One region of the Streptomyces sp. NPDC101118 genome, then DNA from elsewhere that is predicted to be linked to it. Evidence: predicted binding sites of a transcription regulator. Region 1 holds the regulator's gene; the other holds the start of a gene.
The links. The regulator HspR, encoded in region 1, represses chaperone genes until heat shock. The targets are predictions, from matches to a motif close to TTGAGNNNNNNNNNCTCAA.
Positions count from the first base shown of each region.

Region 2: lon (endopeptidase La) is a predicted target of HspR. The motif match lies at 6,473-6,491, and genes of this name have one in related genera.

Region 1 is NZ_JBIVZG010000004.1:301,272-310,895, reverse strand. Features, by position in the region: gene ACIQUQ_RS10265 ((Fe-S)-binding protein) at 1-1,215, opposite strand, end outside; gene ACIQUQ_RS10260 (sugar transferase) at 1,324-1,887, opposite strand; gene dnaK (molecular chaperone DnaK) at 2,177-4,027, shown strand; gene grpE (nucleotide exchange factor GrpE) at 4,027-4,647, shown strand; gene dnaJ (molecular chaperone DnaJ) at 4,686-5,861, shown strand; gene ACIQUQ_RS10240 (heat shock protein transcriptional repressor HspR) at 5,866-6,318, shown strand; gene ACIQUQ_RS10235 (helix-turn-helix transcriptional regulator) at 6,366-7,379, opposite strand; gene ACIQUQ_RS10230 ((2Fe-2S)-binding protein) at 7,682-7,996, shown strand; gene ACIQUQ_RS10225 (pyridoxamine 5'-phosphate oxidase family protein) at 8,300-8,704, opposite strand; gene clpB (ATP-dependent chaperone ClpB) at 8,881-9,624, shown strand, end outside.
Region 2 is NZ_JBIVZG010000001.1:186,158-195,781, reverse strand. Features, by position in the region: gene ACIQUQ_RS00860 (nitrate- and nitrite sensing domain-containing protein) at 1-1,728, opposite strand, end outside; gene ACIQUQ_RS00855 (hypothetical protein) at 2,145-2,918, shown strand; gene ACIQUQ_RS00850 (MarR family winged helix-turn-helix transcriptional regulator) at 3,272-3,715, opposite strand; gene lon (endopeptidase La) at 4,054-6,450, opposite strand; gene ACIQUQ_RS00840 (hypothetical protein) at 6,569-8,038, opposite strand; gene ACIQUQ_RS00835 (hypothetical protein) at 8,079-8,651, shown strand; gene ACIQUQ_RS00830 (TetR/AcrR family transcriptional regulator) at 9,056-9,624, opposite strand, start outside.

The DNA of each region.
Region 1 (9,624 bases):
GACCGGGCACTGCTCCACGCACGCACCGCAGGTGGTGCAGGACCACAGCACGTCCGGGTCGATGACGCCGTTCTCCTCGGCGGTGCCGATCAGCGGGCGCTCGGCCTCGGCCAGGGCGGCGGCCGGGACGTCCTTCAGCTGCTCCTCGGTGGCCTTCTCCTCGCCCTCCATGGTCTTGCCGCCGCCGGCCAGCAGGTACGGGGCCTTGGCGTGCGCGTGGTCGCGCAGCGACATGATCAGGAGCTTCGGCGAGAGCGGCTTGCCGGTGTTCCACGCGGGGCACTGCGACTGGCAGCGGCCGCACTCGGTGCAGGTGGAGAAGTCGAGGATGCCCTTCCAGGAGAACTGCTCGACCTGGGAGACGCCGAAGACGTCGTCCTCGCCCGGGTCCTCGAAGTCGATCTCCTTGCCGCCCGAGGTCATCGGCTGCAGCGCGCCGAGTGCGGTCGCGCCGTCGGCGTTGCGCTTGAACCAGATGTTCGGGAAGCCGAGGAAGCGGTGCCAGGCCACGCCCATGTTGGTGTTGAGCGAGACCACGATCATCCAGATCAGCGAGACGCTGATCTTCACCATGGCGACGGCGTAGATGAGGTTCTGGATCGTGCTCAGCTCGAGCCCGTTGAAGGCCTCGACCAGCGGGTACGAGGCGAAGTACGCGGCCTCGTAGTGCTCGACGCCGTGGATGGCGCCCTCAAGGCCGCGCAGGGTGAGGATCGCGAGGCCGATGGTGAGGATCACGTACTCGACGAAGTACGCCTGCCAGGCCTTGGAGCCCGCGAAGCGGGACTTGCGGCCGGCCCGGGAGGGCAGTGACAGCAGCCGGATCACCATGAGGACGACGATGCCGACGACCGTCATCAGGCCGATGAACTCGGTGTAGAGCTCGAACGGCAGGAAGTCGCCGACGATCGGCAGCAGCCAGTCCGCCTGGAAGAGCTGCCCGTACGCCTGGACCAGCGTGGGCGGCAGCGTCAGGAAGCCGATCGCGACGAACCAGTGCGCGAAGCCGACGATGCCCCACCGGTTCATGCGCGTGTGGCCCAGGAACTCCCGGACCAGGGTGATCGTCCGTTCCTTCGGCCGGTCCGTGCGGCTGCCCGCCGGGACGGGCTGGCCGATCTTGACGAACCGGTAGATGGACGCCACGGCTCGGGCGAGCAGCGCGACGCCGACCACGGTCAGGACCAGCGACACGATGATCGCGGCGAGTTGCATTGGGGGCTCCTCGGGCGGGCACTTACTAAGCGGTAACTTATTCAGTCAAGCTGAGATTACCGCCCCCCACCGCCGCACTGTAGTCGTGCAGGCGGTGATCTGTGTCGCTCAGGCCGCCCTCACTTCGGCGCGGGGCGCGGCGGCCGCGGGGCGGCGGGCGCGGAGGGCCGCCCGGGGGGTCTGCGCGAGGATCGCGAGGTCCATGCCGAGCCAGTGGTGTTCGACGTAGTGCAGGTCGAGCAGGGCCATCTCCTCCCAGGGGAGGTCGGAGCGGGCGCTGACCTGCCAGAGGCCGGTCATGCCGGGGCGTACGAGGGCCCGCTCGCGCGGGATCCCGTCCCCGGGCGGCAGCGGGCGCGGCCCGACCAGGGACATCTCGCCGCGCAGCACGTCGAACAGCTGGGGCAGGCCGTCGAGGGCGTACCGGGTGACCCAGGGGGCCCCGCGGAACAGGTGGCGGTGGTACCTGGTGCCGCCCCGTCCCGTGACTTCTTCCCGTACGAGGGGGGAGCGGCGCGTGGTCAGGGCGAGCGCGGCGGCGACGGCGAGCAGGGGCAGTGCCGCGAGGGCCAGCGCGAGGGCGGCGCCGAACAGGTCCGTGCCGCGCTTGGCCGTGCCCGGCCGGGGGCGCGGGAGTGACGCCGGAAGCGGGGGCAGCGGGAGCGCGGGCATAGGGGCACCCTGCCGGTTCCGCCCCGAGGGTCCTGTCCGCCGCGCGTGCGGAGTCCCCCGCACGGCCGCCGACGCTCCCCCGTACTGCCGCCGGGCCGGGCTCCGCCCCGCTCGGCCCGACTTTCCGCTCCGGGGCGGGGCGGCGGGCCCGGATCCTGGTCGTCCGCCAGGCCGGGGTGAGTGTAAGGGCCGCGTAAGAGTTGAGCCGCATGGGCTCAGGTCTGTTGACGCGCGCGCGGCGTTGCGGCATCCTTGAGCCTGTTCCACTCAAGTCATGGAGGAATCAAAAATGGCACGTGCGGTCGGCATCGACCTGGGCACCACTAACTCCGTCGTCAGCGTTCTCGAAGGCGGCGAGCCCACCGTCATCACCAACGCCGAGGGTGCCAGGACCACGCCGTCCGTCGTCGCCTTCGCCAAGAACGGCGAGGTCCTCGTAGGCGAGGTGGCCAAGCGCCAGGCGGTCACGAACGTGGACCGCACCATCCGCTCGGTGAAGCGCCACATGGGCACCGACTGGAAGATCAACCTGGACGGCAAGGACTTCAACCCGCAGCAGATGAGCGCCTTCATCCTGCAGAAGCTGAAGCGCGACGCCGAGGCCTACCTGGGTGAGAAGGTCACCGACGCGGTCATCACCGTGCCGGCGTACTTCAACGACTCCGAGCGCCAGGCCACCAAGGAGGCCGGCGAGATCGCGGGCCTGAACGTCCTCCGCATCGTCAACGAGCCCACCGCGGCCGCCCTGGCGTACGGCCTCGACAAGGACGACCAGACCATTCTCGTCTTCGACCTCGGTGGCGGCACCTTCGACGTGTCCCTCCTGGAGATCGGCGACGGCGTCGTCGAGGTGAAGGCCACCAACGGTGACAACCACCTCGGTGGTGACGACTGGGACCAGCGCGTCGTCGACTACCTGGTGAAGCAGTTCGCCAACGGCCACGGCGTCGACCTGTCCAAGGACAAGATGGCGCTGCAGCGTCTGCGCGAGGCCGCCGAGAAGGCGAAGATCGAGCTGTCGTCCTCCACCGAGACGACCATCAACCTGCCGTACATCACGGCCTCCGCCGAGGGCCCCCTGCACCTCGACGAGAAGCTGACCCGCGCCCAGTTCCAGCAGCTGACCGCGGACCTCCTGGAGCGCTGCAAGACGCCGTTCCACAACGTCATCAAGGACGCGGGCATCAACCTGTCCGAGATCGACCACGTCGTCCTCGTCGGCGGCTCCACCCGCATGCCGGCCGTCGCCGAGCTCGTCAAGGAGCTGACCGGCGGCAAGGAGGCCAACAAGGGCGTCAACCCGGACGAGGTCGTCGCCATCGGCGCCACCCTCCAGGCCGGTGTCCTCAAGGGTGAGGTCAAGGACGTCCTGCTCCTCGACGTGACCCCGCTGTCCCTCGGCATCGAGACCAAGGGCGGCATCATGACCAAGCTCATCGAGCGCAACACCACGATCCCGACCAAGCGGTCCGAGATCTTCACGACGGCCGAGGACAACCAGCCGTCGGTGCAGATCCAGGTCTACCAGGGCGAGCGCGAGATCGCGGCGTACAACAAGAAGCTCGGCATGTTCGAGCTGACCGGCCTGCCGCCGGCCCCGCGTGGCGTCCCGCAGATCGAGGTCTCCTTCGACATCGACGCGAACGGCATCATGCACGTGACCGCGAAGGACCTGGGCACGGGCAAGGAGCAGAAGATGACCGTCACCGGCGGCTCTTCGCTCGCCAAGGACGAGGTCGACCGCATGCGCCAGGAGGCCGAGCAGTACGCGGAGGAGGACCACCGCCGCCGCGAGGCCGCCGAGACCCGCAACCAGGGCGAGCAGCTCGTCTACCAGACCGAGAAGTTCCTCAAGGACAACGAGGACAAGGTCCCGGGCGACGTCAAGACCGAGGTCGAGGGCGCCCTCGCCGAGCTGAAGGAGAAGCTCAAGGGCGAGGACACGGCCGAGATCCGCACCGCGACCGAGAAGGTCGCCGCGGTCAGCCAGAAGCTCGGCCAGGCGATCTACGCCGACGCCCAGGCCTCGCAGGGTGCCGCCGGCGGCGCTGCCGGTGACGCCGGTGCCCAGGCCGCCGACGACGACGTCGTCGACGCCGAGATCATCGACGAGGACAAGCCGAAGGGCGGCCAGGTCTGATGTCGGAGGAGACCCCGGGCTTCGACGAGAAGCCCGAAGTCCCCGCCGACGGCACGCCCGACGAGCCGAAGGCCGCCGACTCCGCCAAGGAGGCGGCGGCCCCGGCCGGGGACGCAACGGACGTGGCCCTGGTGGCCCAGCTGGACCAGACCCGTACGGCGCTCGGCGAGCGCACCGCGGACCTCCAGCGGCTCCAGGCCGAGTACCAGAACTACCGCCGCCGCGTGGAGCGGGACCGGATCACGGTCAAGGAGATCGCCGTCGCGAGCCTCCTGAACGAGCTCCTCCCCACGCTCGACGACATCGGCCGCGCCCGGGAACACGGCGAGCTGGTGGGCGGTTTCAAGTCGGTGGCCGAATCCCTGGAGACGGTCGTCGCCAAGATGGGCCTCCAGCAGTTCGGCAAGGAGGGCGAGCCCTTCGACCCGACGATCCACGAGGCCCTGATGCACTCGTACGCGCCGGACGTCACCGAGACGACCTGCGTGGCGATCCTGCAGCCCGGGTACCGGATCGGCGAGCGTACGATCCGCCCCGCGCGCGTCGCGGTGGCCGAGCCCCAGCCCGGGGCGCAGGCCAAGGCGGAGGAGTCGGAAGACTCCGAGCAGGACAGTGAGTAAGAAGTAGGCAGCACCCGCACGCGGGAGGAGGGACGTCGATGAGCACGAAGGACTTCGTGGAGAAGGACTACTACAAGGTTCTCGGCGTCCCCAAGGACGCCACCGAGGCCGAGATCAAGAAGGCGTACCGGAAGCTCGCCCGCGAGTTCCACCCGGACGCCAACAAGGGCAACGCGGAGGCCGAGGAGCGCTTCAAGGAGATCTCCGAGGCGAACGACGTCCTCGCCGACCCCAAGAAGCGCAAGGAGTACGACGAGGCCCGCGCGCTCTTCGGCAACGGCGGCTTCCGCCCCGGTCCCGGGGCCGGCGGTTCCTTCAACTTCGACCTGGGCGACCTCTTCGGGGGCGCCCAGGCCGGAGGCGGGGCCGGTGGCTTCGGCGGCGGCCTCGGGGACGTCTTCGGCGGCCTGTTCGGCGGCCGGGGTGCGGGTGCGGGCACGCGTACGCAGCCCCGGCGCGGCCAGGACATCGAGTCCGAGGTCACCCTCAGCTTCACGGAGGCGGTGGACGGCGCGACCGTCCCGCTCCGGATGTCGTCCCAGGCGCCCTGCAAGGCCTGTTCCGGCACCGGCGACAAGAACGGCACGCCCCGGGTGTGCCCGACCTGTGTCGGCACCGGTCAGGTCTCGCGCGGCGGCGGTGGCGGCTTCTCCCTCACCGACCCCTGCGTCGACTGCAAGGGGCGCGGCCTGATCGCCGAGACCCCCTGTGAGGTCTGCAAGGGCAGCGGCCGGGCGCGTTCCTCGCGCACCATGCAGGTCCGCATCCCGGCGGGCGTCTCCGACGGCCAGCGGATCCGGCTGCGCGGCAAGGGCGCGCCGGGCGAGCGCGGCGGTCCCTCCGGCGACCTGTACGTGGTGGTCCACGTGGACTCCCACCCGGTCTTCGGCCGCAAGGGCGACAACCTCACCGTCACCGTGCCGGTCTCCTACGTGGAGGCCGCGCTCGGCGGCGAGGTGAAGGTGCCGACCCTCGGCGGGCCGCCGGTCACGCTGAAGCTCCCGGCGGGCACACCGAATGGGCGTACGATGCGGGCGCGCGGCAAGGGCGCGGTGCGCAAGGACGGCACCCGTGGGGACCTGCTGGTCACCGTCGAGGTCGCCGTACCGACGCGGCTGTCGGACAAGGCGCGCGAGGCCCTGGAGTCGTACCGCGACGCCACGGCGGACGAGGACCCCAGGGAAGAACTGTTCCAGGCCGCGAAGGGAGCGTGACGCCATGAACGGCGACGGCCGACGACGCAACCCGTACGAACTCACCGACGAATCGCCGGTGTACGTGATCTCGGTGGCCGCACAGCTCTCCGGCCTCCACCCGCAGACCCTGCGCCAGTACGACCGCCTGGGCCTGGTCTCCCCGGACCGCACGGCCGGGCGGGGCCGCCGCTACTCCGCCCGCGACATCGAGCTGCTCCGCACGGTGCAGCAGCTGTCGCAGGACGAGGGCATCAACCTCGCGGGCATCAAGCGCATCATCGAACTGGAGAACCAGGTGGCCGCGCTCCAGCAGCGCGTCGCCGAGCTCTCCTCGGCGCTGGACGGCGCCGCAGCGGCCATGCAGCAGCGCGAGGCGCAGGTGCACGCGTCGTACCGGCGCGACCTGGTCCCGTACCAGGACGTCCAGCACACGAGTGCGCTGGTGGTCTGGCGCCCCAAGCGCCCGTCCGAGTAGGCGATTTCAGGCCAAGATCGGCCCCTGCCCCTGCGGGCGGGGGCCGTTCAGTTCTCCGGCGCGTCGAGGATGCCCGACTGGGCTATCAGGTAACCGAGTTGCGCCCGGCTCCCACTGCCGAGATGGCTGGCCAGCTTGGCAATGTGCGCCCGGCATGTGCGCACGTTCATCCCCAGCCGGCGGGCGATCGCCTCGTCCACGTGCCCCTCGACGAGGAGTTGGGCGATGGAGCGCTGGACGCCCGTGATGCCGTCCGGCATCGGGGTGTAGGTGACCTCCTCGCGCAGCGGCACGGCGCGCCGCCACAGCTGTTCGAAGACCTTGATGAGGTACTCGACGAGGCCCGGGTGGCGCAGCTCCAGGGCCACCCGGCGGTCGTCGCTCGCGGGGATGAAGGCCACCGTCCGGTCGAAGATGATGAGCCGCTCGATGAGCTCCTCCAGCGTGCGGATCTCCACCTTCCCCGAGGAGATGCGGTCCACGTAGGCGAGGGTTCCCTGGCTGTGGCGGACGGTGTGCTGGTAGAGCGTGCGGATGCTGACCCCGCGGTTGATCAGCGGCGCGTCCCGCTCCAGCGCCTGGGTCAGCGCGAGCGACGGACGGGGGCCGCCGGGCTGTACCGTCAGGACCTCCGTGTGGCACTCGGCGGTGGCGATGTTGAGCGCCGCGTTGATGCGGTCGAAACCCTCCAGCACGGTGATGGCGTGGGTGTTGGAGGGCGTCTGCGCGCTGATGGCGAGGAACGGCTCGAAAGTGTCGGTGAGTTCTACGGACAGCCGACGCCGGTCCTGGATCTCGCGTTCGATCGGGTGGAGACGCTGCGCGAGTGCGACGGACGGGGGAACCGGCCGCAGGGAGTTCGCGTCATCCGGATCCGGATGGAGCAGCGCGAATTCCAGCAGGCAAGGAGCGCTTTCAACTTCTGCGCGGGCGATGCGTCCGGTGCTGAGCGCGGTGGCGTACAACCGCACGCCGTCGTCGCACAGGGCCGTGACCGAGTGGGGATGTGTCGGCTTTGTGGTGATGCTGGGCAAATCTCCACCCCCCAGGGTCCTGAACATGCAAGAACATGATGCATCGTCCTTGTGGCACGGACGTGCCTGAATGAGCCATCGTCTGACACGCGGGGGAGAGGATTCCATCAAGTGAGGACGAAGCCGACCATGTATAAGAGAATGCTTCGCTCGGCGCTTGCCGTTGTTTTCTCCACGGTTGTGGCCTACGGGGCTCTGGGCGGCGGTGTCGGGTCCGGGGGGACGGGTGCCGTGGTGGCCGGCGCTGCCGACGACACCGGCTGGACCACCGCGCCGACGGGTACCAAGGCGGACACCGGGTGGAACTCGCTCCCCGAGGCGGTGGCGTGATGACTCCTGACGACCGTTCTTTCCGCCGGGAAATGGCTTCCGCGTACCGCTCCGGCTGGCAGTTCATCGATCTCGTCACGGCGATCCCCCACGCCGGCGACTCACTGATGGTCACGTTGTTCGGCCAGCCCATCGTCGTGGTGCGCGAGGAGGACGAGGACGTGCGGGCGTACCGCTGCCTGCGCAGGCCGCGGGGCGCGCCCCAGCCCGTGCGGTGCGAAGTCCGCTACGGCATGGTCTTCGTCAACCTCGATCAGCGTGACCACCAGCTCTTCGAGCCCGATTTCACCACCGCCACCCCCCGCAGTGCCTGAAGCGATTCCCCCGTCGTTGCAGATCGCTTTAGGCGCTTCCCCCACACAACGGCGCCATCGTGGACCTGAACACGATGGCGCCGTTGTGCTGTCCGCGTCCATACCGCGGACCGGCCAAAGAACGGGGCATGTGGCGCGTACTGGTCCTTCCGGTGCCGAAACCCACCGGGCGGGCGTGCGGGCCCGCCGTGCGGCCGCGCAGGCCCGCCGTACGGCCGCGCAGGTCCGCCGTACGGCCGCGCAGGTCCGTCGTGGCGGCGCGCAGGTCCGCCGTACGGCCGTCCGGACCCGTCGTGCCGTCCCTCAGGCCCGGCCCATCGCGCGGTCCAGGGTGATCTCCATGACCACCCGGTCCGGGTTGGGCGACGGCATGCGCCCGTACCGCTCCGCGTAGCGGTTCACCGCGTCCGCCACCGCCTCCTCGTCCGTACGGATCACCGCGCGCCCCTCCAGGGTCGCCCAGCGGCGTCCTTCCATCTGGCAGACCGCGACCCGGGCGCCGCCCGGCTGCGCCGCCAGCACGTTGCGGACCTTCTTGCTGTTCTTGTTGCTGATCACCCGCGCCAGGCCGGCCTCCGGGTCGTACGTCACGCCCACCGGGACCACGTGCGGCGTGCCGTCCGGCCGCGACGTCGTCAGGGTGCAGATGTGGCGCTCCCGCCAGAAGGCGAGGTACTCGGGCGTCGGGTTCAGTGGATCCAGGGACATGACCGCAGCGTAGGGCTTGAGCCCTGGCTTGAGTCGGCTAGACTCAACTTCATTGGTTGAGCGGAACAGACTCAACTTTGTATCCGTTGATGAAGTCAGACCGATGTGGGTCCCCGGCGCCGCAGCCGGGACCTCCGGTCGGACCCGCCGATCGTCCCGGAGAGGAGAAGCCGTACGTGGACGCCGAGCTGACCAACAAGAGCCGGGAAGCCCTCAACGCCGCCACCACCAGGGCGGTGAAGGACGGCCACCCCGACCTCACCCCCGCGCACCTGCTCCTGGCCCTGCTCTCGGGGACCGACAACGAGAACATCACCGACCTGCTCGCCGCCGTCGAGGCCGACCAGGCCGCCGTGCGCGCCGGCGCCGACAAGGTGCTGGCCGGCCTGCCCAGCGTCACCGGCTCCACCGTCGCGCCCCCGCAGGCCAGCCGCGACCTGCTCGCCGTACTCGCCGAGGCCGACAAGCAGGCCAAGGACCTCGGCGACGACTACCTGTCCACCGAGCACCTGCTGATCGCCACGGCCGCCAAGGGCGGCGCGGCCGGCGAGGTGCTCACCCGCGAGGGCGCGACGGCGAAGAAGCTGCTGGCCGCCTTCGAATCCGTACGAGGAGGACGTCGGGTGACCACCCCCGACCCCGAGGGCCAGTACAAGGCCCTGGAGAAGTTCGGCACCGACTTCACCGCCGCCGCCCGCGAGGGCAAGCTCGACCCGGTCATCGGCCGGGACCACGAGATCCGGCGCGTGGTGCAGGTCCTGTCCCGGCGCACCAAGAACAACCCGGTGCTCATCGGCGAGCCCGGCGTCGGCAAGACCGCCGTCGTCGAGGGCCTCGCCCAGCGCATCGTGAAGGGCGACGTGCCCGAGTCGCTGAAGAACAAGCGCCTGGTCTCCCTCGACCTCGGCGCCATGGTCGCG
Region 2 (9,624 bases), on a different contig from region 1:
GGCGGGAAGGGCCTGGAGGTCCACCCGGTCGTACCGCTCGATCTCGCTGATCGCGGCCCGCATCACGTCCACCAGCGGCACCGGGCCCGACTGGCCGGGGCCGTGCTCCTGGCCGGCGAGGACCAGCAGGTTCTCGTTGTGGCGGCGCATCACCGTCGCCAGGTGGTCGAGCTTGAAGAGGGTGGCGAGCCGGTCCGGGTCCTGCTCCTTGGCCTCCAGCTGCTCGATGACCGTCAGCTGCCGCTCGACCAGGCCGAGGGTGCGCAGGGACAGCGACACCGAGGTGGTGAGCAGGATCTTGCGGTGCTCCTCCAGGTTCGCCTTGAGTTCGGCGAGCTCCTTGTCGAGGGCCGTCTTGGCGGCGCTGAGCGCGTCGTTGCGGCCGATCAGGCGGCGGCGGTCGGCGTCGAGGCCCGCGATCCGGGTGTGCAGCGCGGTGGACTGTGCCTCGGCCCGCGCGTGGATCTCGTTGAGGGACCGGACCACGGCGGCGAACTCGTCGTTGCGGCCGGTGAAGCGGACCGGGTCGGAGCCGCCCTCGTGGTCCGGCGACGCCAGCCGCTCCGCACCGCGCCTGAGCACGGACAGGGGCTGGGTGAGGGTGCGGGCCACCGCGGTGGAGACGCCGACGGAGACCAGTACCAGCAGGCCGACCAGGCCGAGCAGCACCTCTCCGGAGGTCACGTCGTCGTCGCGGAGGGCGGCGAGGGCGGTGGCGCGCTCGGCGGTGAGGGTCGACTCGACCGAGCGCATGCGGTCGATACGGGCGCTCAGCGCGGCGGAGACCGCCTCCGCGTCCAGCTTGCGCTCGGCGGCGGACAGCCGCGGCCCGTCGGTGAGCTTGGCGAGGAAGGCCTCGGCGGCCTTGACCTCGGGGCCGCTGACGGTGGCGGCGAGGGTCTCGCGCACGTCGGGCCGGGCGGCGCGGTCGAAGTCCTCCAGGGCCGCCTGCTCCCGGACGCGGGCGCGCTGGGCGGCTGCGGTCAGCTCGTCGCGGGTCTTCTCCTCGCCGCTGGGCGGCGCGTCCTCGTACCGGCCGGTGACCGGGTTGTAGACGGTGCCCGGCTCCTCGCCCTCCGGCACGGCGAGGGCGGCGAGGAGCAGGCCGCGCGTGGCGGAGGCCTGCTCGACGGCCCGGCTGAGCGGGTCGAGGGCGCGGCTGGTGGCGAGGGCGGCCGAGGCGCGCGGCGGGGTGCGCTCGGCGAGTGCGCCGGCGGGGGCGAGGAGCTCCCCGAGGAGTTCGGAGTACGCGGTCCCGGCGGCGGTGGCGGAGCCCTTGCCGGAGACGGCGGCCTTGCGGACGGCGGCGACGCGGTCGAGGGTGCGGGCGAGGTCGGCGTCCGCGCCGTCGCGGGCCTCCTCGATCTGTCCGTCGACGCGCTCGGCGCGCTGCTTGACCTGCGCCTGGGCCTTGCCCGCGCGGCCGGCGGCGACGTACGCGACCACCGCGTCGCGCTCGTCGGCGAGGGCGTGCGCCAGGGTGACCGTGGCGCGGGTGTGCTCGGCGAGGGTGACCAGCCGCTGGGAGTCGTTGAGTTCGGCCGAGGCGGCGATCAGAGCGGGGGTTCCCGCGCCGGCGACCGCGAGGGCGACTACGGCGACGCCGAGGACCAGCCGGCTGCGTACGCGCACGGGGCGGCCGGCGCTGCCGCCGGTGCCCGTCGCGTCTCCGGTGCGCTCCGCTCCCGCTGGGGCGCTGCCGTTCTTCCGAGACCGCTTCTTCTGCACCGGTGCTCGCAATCCTGTACGTGTGCTCGTCTACTCGCCCCCGGCTTCGTCCGGGGGGACCCGTGGCCGAGGTGACGGCCGGTCAACAAGTAAACGCCTCCGCCCCCTCGTACCGCTTCAGACCATTCCAAGTGTGTTTGGGAGAGGGGCACGCATCGCCTGCCCGGCCACTCGAACGAGTGAACATCAGGGAAGAGTTGGCGATCAACTCGGGGGGCCCGCCGCCGGGGGGTGGTGTCGGGCGGGTGGTTGAAACCGCATGGGGGCTTTGGCAGTATGCCCGCCCACATCACACCGGACCCGGCGCCTCCGTGAGGGGAGGGTCCGTGAAGGCGCACCCGGCCCTGGTACGGACCAGTTCGCGGCCCTGGTGCGAAACTCCGACCCGGTGGGGACATCCCGGGCAGACTGTCCATATGCGCATCGACCTCGCCTCCACCCCCGGGGATCCGCAACACCCCAACGAGGACTGGCTGTCGGCCGTCCTGCCCGCGTCGGGGCAGGGCGGGGTCATGGTGGCGCTGGACGGGGTCACCCCGCCGCGCGGGGACGACGGGTGCGTGCACGGGGTCCCGTGGTTCACGGCGCGGCTGGGCGGACGGCTGACCGAACTGTCCGGATCGAGGCGGGACATGACGCTTTCGCAGGTTCTGGCGGAGGCGATCGCGGCCACGGCCGACGCCCACCGTGAAACCTGTGACCTTTCTCACGTCCGCACGCCGCAGGCGACGGTGGTCATGGCGCGCTGGGACGAGCGGTCCGTGGAGCACCTGGTGCTGTCGGACTCGGTGCTGCTGCTGCGGGATCCGCTCGGGGAGGTCACCGCGGTGCGGGACGACCGGCTGGACCGGGTGCCGCGGGAGGTGCTGCGCTCGGTGGCGGCCACCGATGCGCTGCGCAACGCGGAGGGCGGCTTCTTCACCGCCGCGGCGGACCCGTCGGTGGCGGCGCGGGCGGTCACCGGCACGACGCCGCGGGAGGCCGTGTCGGCGCTGGCCGCCCTGACGGACGGGGCGACGCGGTGGGTGGACGTCTTTGGTTCGGGGGACTGGGCGGACCTTCTCCGCCTCCTGCAGAAGGAGGGGGCCGCCGCGGTGATCGACCGGGTCCGTGCCCTGGAGCGCGGTCCCGCAGGCGCGGCCCGCGGCAAACGCCACGACGACGCGTCGGTGGCCTACGCCGAACTCTGACCCTGCGGGCCGGGCCCGACACCGGTCCCGTTCCGGGGGCGCTCCCCTGCCGGGTCCAGATTGCTCCGGTTCCGGATCCCGTGCCGGGGTGCGGGTGGTTGCCCTGCGGGGCTTCTCCCCGCCCCGCCCTTCCTCCGTTCCCCGGGCTCTGCCCGGACCCGCTCCTCAAACGCCGGAGGGGCTGAAATCAAGCCTCGCCGGCGTTTGAGGCGCGGGGTCTGGGGCGGAGCCCCGGTTTCGGGAAGGGGCGGGGTGGGGAACCGGCTCCGCGCAGCGGCAACGACCCGCACCACCACGGCGCCGCACCCGGCACGGGACCGGCACGGGAGCGGTACGGGCCGGGAACCGGAGCGTCAGGTGTCGCTGCCCTCGTTCAGCTGGTTCAGCAGGCGGGCCAGCTCCGCGACCTCGCCCCGGTCCCAGCCGGCCAGCTTCCGGCGGTACTGCTCGCGGCGAGCGTCCCGCACCCGCAGGAAGCGCTCCCGGCCGGACGGGGTCAGCCCCACCAGGAAGGCGCGGCCGTCGGCCGGGTCCGGCTCGCGGGCCACCAGCCCCAGGTCTTCCAAGGCCCTCAGCTGCCGGCTCATGGTGGCCTTGCCGACCCCGAAGTACGCCGCCAGGTCGGTGGCGCGCTGCCGGCCCGCGTCCTCCAGGCGGACGAGCAGTCCGTACGCGGCGGGCTCCAGCTCGGGATGCAGCTCCCGGGCCATCTCGCCCGACGACGCGCGGGCGCGCCGGAGGAAGACGGAAAGCTCCCGCTCCAGCGCGAGGAACTCCTGGTCTCCGCTGCCCTGCACGTCCCGCTCCCCTCACGTGGTGTCCCCCCGCCGCGGGGGAACACCAGTATCAGTCAGGGGGGCGCGGGGGTCCGTACACCCGCGCCCCCCTGGGACCGTCATCGGCCGCACGGCCCAGAACGGACGGCGTACGCTGCCCCGGCCGACCGGACCGGCCAGGACCAGCCCCCGCCACGCCGACCGCGTCAAGGCCGGCCCACCCGGCGACGGTCAGGCTGCCGCCGCGAGGCCGTCAGGCCCGCCCCGTCGGCCGGGGCACCCGCGTCAGGCCGGGCCGAGGCCGGGCCGACGCCCGGCCACCCCGCCGGACGGCCCGGCTGCGCCAGGCCGCCAGGCCCTCAGGCCGCCGCCGCGACCACCACCTCCGCCTCCGCCAGCGCCAGCTCCAGCACCTGCCGCACGTCGGTGACCGGGTGCACGTCGAGGGTGTCCAGTACCTCCGCCGGCACGTCGTCCAGGTCCGGCTCGTTCCGCTTCGGGATGATCACCGTGGTCAGCCCGGCCCGGTGCGCGGCCAGCAGCTTCTGCTTGACCCCGCCGATCGGCAGCACCCGGCCGGTCAGCGAGACCTCGCCGGTCATCGCCACGTCCGTGCGGACCTGCCGCCCGGAGAGCAGCGAGGCCAGTGCCGTGGTCATCGTGATGCCCGCGCTCGGCCCGTCCTTGGGGACCGCGCCCGCCGGGAAGTGGATGTGCACGCCCCGGTCCTTGAGGTCGGCCACCGGCAGCTCCAGCTCGGCGCCGTGCGAGCGCAGGAAGCTCAGCGCGATCTGCGCCGACTCCTTCATGACGTCGCCCAGCTGGCCGGTGAGGGTCAGCCCGGCCGCCCCGGTCTCCGGGTCGGCGAGCGAGGCCTCGACGAACAGCACGTCACCGCCCGCGCCGGTGACGGCCAGTCCGGTCGCCACGCCCGGCACCGCCGTGCGCCGCTCGGCGGGGTCCTGCGCGGACTCCGGCACGTGGTGCGGCCGCCCGATCAGCTCACGCAGGTCGCCGGCGCCGATGTGGAACGGCAGCTCCCGCTCGCCCAGTTCGTGCTGCGCGGCCACCTTGCGGAGCAGCCGGGCGACGGACCGCTCCAGGGTGCGGACGCCCGCCTCGCGGGTGTACTCGCCGGCGAGCCTGCGCAGCGCGTCCTCGCCCAGGGTCACCTCGTCGGCACCGAGCCCGGCCCGCTCCAGCTGGCGCGGGAGCAGGTGGTCGCGGGCGATGACGACCTTCTCGTCCTCGGTGTAGCCGTCGAGCCTGACCAGCTCCATGCGGTCGGCGAGGGCCTCGGGGATGGCCTCCAGTACGTTCGCCGTCGCCAGGAACACGACGTCGCTGAGGTCCAGCTCCACCTCCAGGTAGTGGTCCCGGAAGGTGTGGTTCTGCGCGGGGTCCAGGACCTCCAGCAGGGCGGCGGCCGGGTCGCCCCGGAAGTCGGAGCCCACCTTGTCGATCTCGTCCAGGAGCACCACCGGGTTCATCGACCCGGCCTCCTTGATCGCGCGGACGATCCGGCCGGGGAGCGCGCCGACGTAGGTGCGCCGGTGGCCGCGGACCTCGGCCTCGTCGCGTACGCCGCCCAGCGCGACCCGTACGAACTTGCGCCCCATGGCGTGCGCCACGGATTCGCCGAGGGAGGTCTTGCCCACCCCGGGCGGACCGACGAGCGCCAGCACGGCGCCGCCGCGGCGGCCGCCGACCAGGCCCATGCCGCGGTCGCCGCGCCGCTTGCGCACGGCGAGGTACTCGGTGATGCGCTCCTTCACGTCGTCCAGGCCGGCGTGCTCGGCGTCGAGGACGGCGCGGGCGCCCTGGATGTCGTACGCGTCCTCGGTCCGCTCGTTCCACGGCAGTTCGAGGACGGTGTCGAGCCAGGTCCTGATCCAGGAGCCCTCGGGCGACTGGTCGCTGGACCGCTCCAGCTTGTCGACCTCCTTGAGGGCGGCCTCGCGGACCTTCTCGGGCAGGTCGGCGGCCTCCACGCGGGCACGGTAGTCGTCGGACTCCTCGCCCTCGGCGTCGTCGTTCAGCTCGCGCAGCTCCTTGCGCACCGCCTCCAGCTGACGGCGGAGCAGGAACTCGCGCTGCTGCTTCTCCACGCCTTCCTGCACGTCCTTGGCGATGGACTCCGCCACGTCCTGCTCGGCGAGGTGCTCGCGCAGCCAGGTGATGGCGAGCCGGAGGCGGGCGACCGGGTCGGCGGTCTCCAGCAGCTCGACCTTCTGGGCGACCGTCAGGAAGGGCGAGTAGCCGGAGTTGTCGGCGAGCGCGCCGACGCCTTCGATCTGCTGCACCCGGTCGACGACCTGCCAGGCGCCGCGCTTCTTCAGCCAGCTGGTGGCGAGGGCCTTGTACTCCTTGACCAGCTCGGCGACCGAGCCGGGCAGCGGATCGGGCACGTGCTCGGCGACGGTCTCGCCCTCCACCCAGAGCGCGGCTCCGGGCCCGGTGGTGCCGGCGCCGATGCGGACGCGGCCGCGGCCGCGGATCAGGGCGCCGGGGTCGCCGTCGGAGAGCCGGCCCACCTGCTCGACGGTGCCGAGCACTCCGGTCCCGGCGTACGTCCCGTCGACCCGCGGCACGAGCAGCACCCGGGGTTTCCCGCTCCCGGAGGCGGCCTGTGCCGCCTCGACCGCGGCCCGCACCTCACCGTCCGTCAGATCGAGCGGCACGACCATGCCGGGCAGCACGACCTCGTCGTCGAGCGGCAGAACGGGCAGCGTGAGCGTTGCGGACGTCGAAGCCATGATCTTCCCTCCGGCAGTGAAGTTGAGCTATGCCGACTCAATGCACGTGAGCCCCCGTATGTTCCCCACCCCCCGTTCGCCGTCGGCGAACACAGCGTGAGGGTGCCGTCCTTGCCGGTCAGCGGCCCCGGGGCGGGTGGGGGCATTCGCCCGGGCGGGCGTACAGCGCGACGGCGGCGCCGTGGGCGTGGCGGTGGGTGCAGAGGTCGAAGTGGGCGACCAGGATCTGGCGTTTGACGGCCTCCCTCGGGAGGCGGTCGCGCGGCTGGTCCGGCGGGTCCGAGAGGGCGATCACGCGGGGGCTGTCCAGCAGGGCCGCGCGCAGCTCCGTCGAGGGCAGTTCGGTGCCCTGGAGGGTGCCCGACGCGGCCGGGGAGCGGGCCAGCGCCAGGTCGCGCAGGCCTCCGTACACCTCGGGCGAGGAGAGCAGCCACTCGCGGCGTCGGGCCGGCAGGAAGAGGACCCCGTCTCCCGGCCGGGACAGCTCGCGGACGGCGGCGGCCACCGCCACGGCGTCGTCCTTGCGGCTCTCCGGCGTCCGGAGCCACAGCGACCACGGCAGGCCGAGCACCGCCACCAGCAGCACCACCCGCCACCGCGACACCAGCAGGGCGAGGCCCGCGAGGGCGTAGAGGACGTACCGGTCGACGTACCAGGGGTGGACCAGCGAGACCGCCAGCAGCACACCGGGCGGCAGCAGCAGCAACGGCAGTGCCACGCGCACGCGTTCCCGCTCCGCGCCCCGCGCCAGGAGCAGGCCCGCGCCGGCCGCCACGGCGTACGCGAGCCAGTCCTGCCAGGCCGGCCGCCCCAGCCACCCCAGCTGCGCCCCGGCCTGGCCCGCGGCCACCAGGGCGAGCGGCAGCACGCCGGCCGCGACGGCGAGCGCGCACCACCGCCAGGCCCGCGTCCGCCACGCCACCACGGCGTGCGCGGCCAGGGCGAGCAGCGCGAACTGGTGCAGCCAGCAGGCGAGGAGGAGCAGGCCGGCGTAAGCGACCCACCGGCCGCGCAGCAGCGCGTACGTCGCCCACACCACGGCCGCGGCGACCAGCGCGTACGAACGCCCCTCCTGCGCGTACTGCTGCACCGGCGGCAGCACCGCGTACGCGGTCCCCGCCGCCGCGGCCGCCCTCGGTCCGGCGCGGGTCCCCGCGATCGCCGCCACCGCGTACGCGGCCGCGGCCGTGGCCAGCACGGAGGGCAGGCGCAGCGCCCACAGGCCGCCGTCCCAGACGCCGAAGACAGCGTGCATGAGGAAGTAGTAGAGGCCGTGCACGGCGTCGACGTGGCCGAGCAGCGCCCACAGCTCCCCGGCGGTGCGGTGGGCCACCTGGTGGGTGACGGACTCGTCCCGCCACATGGCGGGCCCCCGCTCAAGGCCCCAGAGGCCGAGGCAGAGCGCGACGAGCCCGGGCAGCAGGGGCCGGGTGCGCCGCCAGACGGTGCCGCGCCACACCATGCCGCGGCGCACGGTGCCGCGCCACGCGGCGGCCCGCCCCCCGAACTCCCGCCGCGGGGCTGGGGCGTCTGCTGTCCGGCTGATGACGGCCTCCGGGAGGTTTCCGTACGCGGGCGGTGGCTCCATACTCGGTGGTCGGCCAGGATCCACGGTGCGGAGGTGGGGCGTGAGCGCGTTCCGGTCGGTGTCCCTCGTTCGGCGTTCGCTGGCGGTCGCGGCCGTCGTCGCCGCGGCGGTCGCGGGGATGGGCGGGTGCGGGCCCGGGGACCGGGACGCCGCCATGTCCCCTTCCCCGTCGGCCACTTCGGACGGTTCGCCCTCCCCGGACGGCTCCCGGCCGTCGTCCGCGGCACCGTCCGCCGTGCCGTCCACCGAACCGTCCGGTGCCCCGTCCGCCTCCCCCTCCAAGGCCGCCGAGCGGCTGGTGTCCGTCACCCGTACCGGGGGTTTCGCGGGCGTGCACGAGAGCGTCCTCGTCAAGGAGGACGGGTCCTACCAGCGGCTCGCGAGCGCCAGGCCCACCGACGGCGGCCGGATGACGCCCGCCGGGCTCGCCCGGCTGCGGGCCGCCCTCGCGGCGGCCGACTTCCCGCGCCAGGAGCGCGTCCAGTTCCCGGAGGAGCCGGTGCGGGACGGGTTCACGTACCAGATCGTGCACGGCGGGTACGAGATCGGAGCGGCCGACCCGCTGTCGCCGTCCCTGGCCCGGGTGATCGACGCCCTGCCCCCGTTCTCCTGACGGTCCGGAGGCACCGGGCGCGCCGGGGCCCGGCGGCGCCGCGCGAACGGAGCCTCCCGAACGCGGTCGCCCGACGGGTCGCCCGGACGCGGTCGCCCCGGAGGCGCCCCCGGGCGAGGCGGCCCGGCCGCAGCCGCCCGACGGGGCCTCCCGAACGCGGTTGCCCGGCGTCGGCGCGGCGGGGCCCGGCGACGCCCCCGGGCGAGGACTCCCGGACGGGGCACCCCGGACGCGGTCGCCCAGGCGGGCTTCCGGGAGGAGGCCCCGCCGCCTGCCCGCCGCACACGCGGCTCGCGGCAGACCCGGCCCCTGCCCGGCCTCCCGCGCCGCGGCCCCGCACCACCGCCGCCCCGCACCACCGCGGCCCCACGCCACGGCCCAGCCTCCCGCCGCGGAGGGGCGCCTCAGGCCGCCGGGAGCCCCGTGCCGTCCGCGGAGACCGACCGCAGCCGGAGGTCGAGGTACGCACGCAGGCGCTGCGGCATGTCCGGCAGCGCGGCCGGGTCCAGGATCCACTGGATCTGGAGCCCGTCCATCATCGCGAGCAGCTCGCGGCCGACGCCCTCGCAGTCCGTGCCGGGGCGCAGCTCACCGCTCGCGATCCCGGATTCCAGCAGCTCGACGGTGTCGCCGAGCACCCGCGCGTACCGCTCCCTGAAGTAGTCGTGGGCGGGGTGGCCGGGGTCGCCGGACTCCCCCACGAGGTTGTTGAACATCCGGACGATGCCGGGGCGCCGGGTGTTGTCCCCGGCCAGCTCGACCACCCGGAGGAAGTGCTCGGCGACGGAGGCCGGCGGCTCCGTGAACAGCCGCTCGATGTCGTGCTGTTCGCTCAGCTCCAGCACGGACAGCAGCAGGTCCTCCTTGCTGCGGAAGTGGTGCAGCAGGCCGCCCTGGGTGATCCCGCAGTCGGTCGCGATGCGCGCCAGCGACGAGGCGTGGAACCCGAAGCGCGCGAAGTGCTCCACCGCGG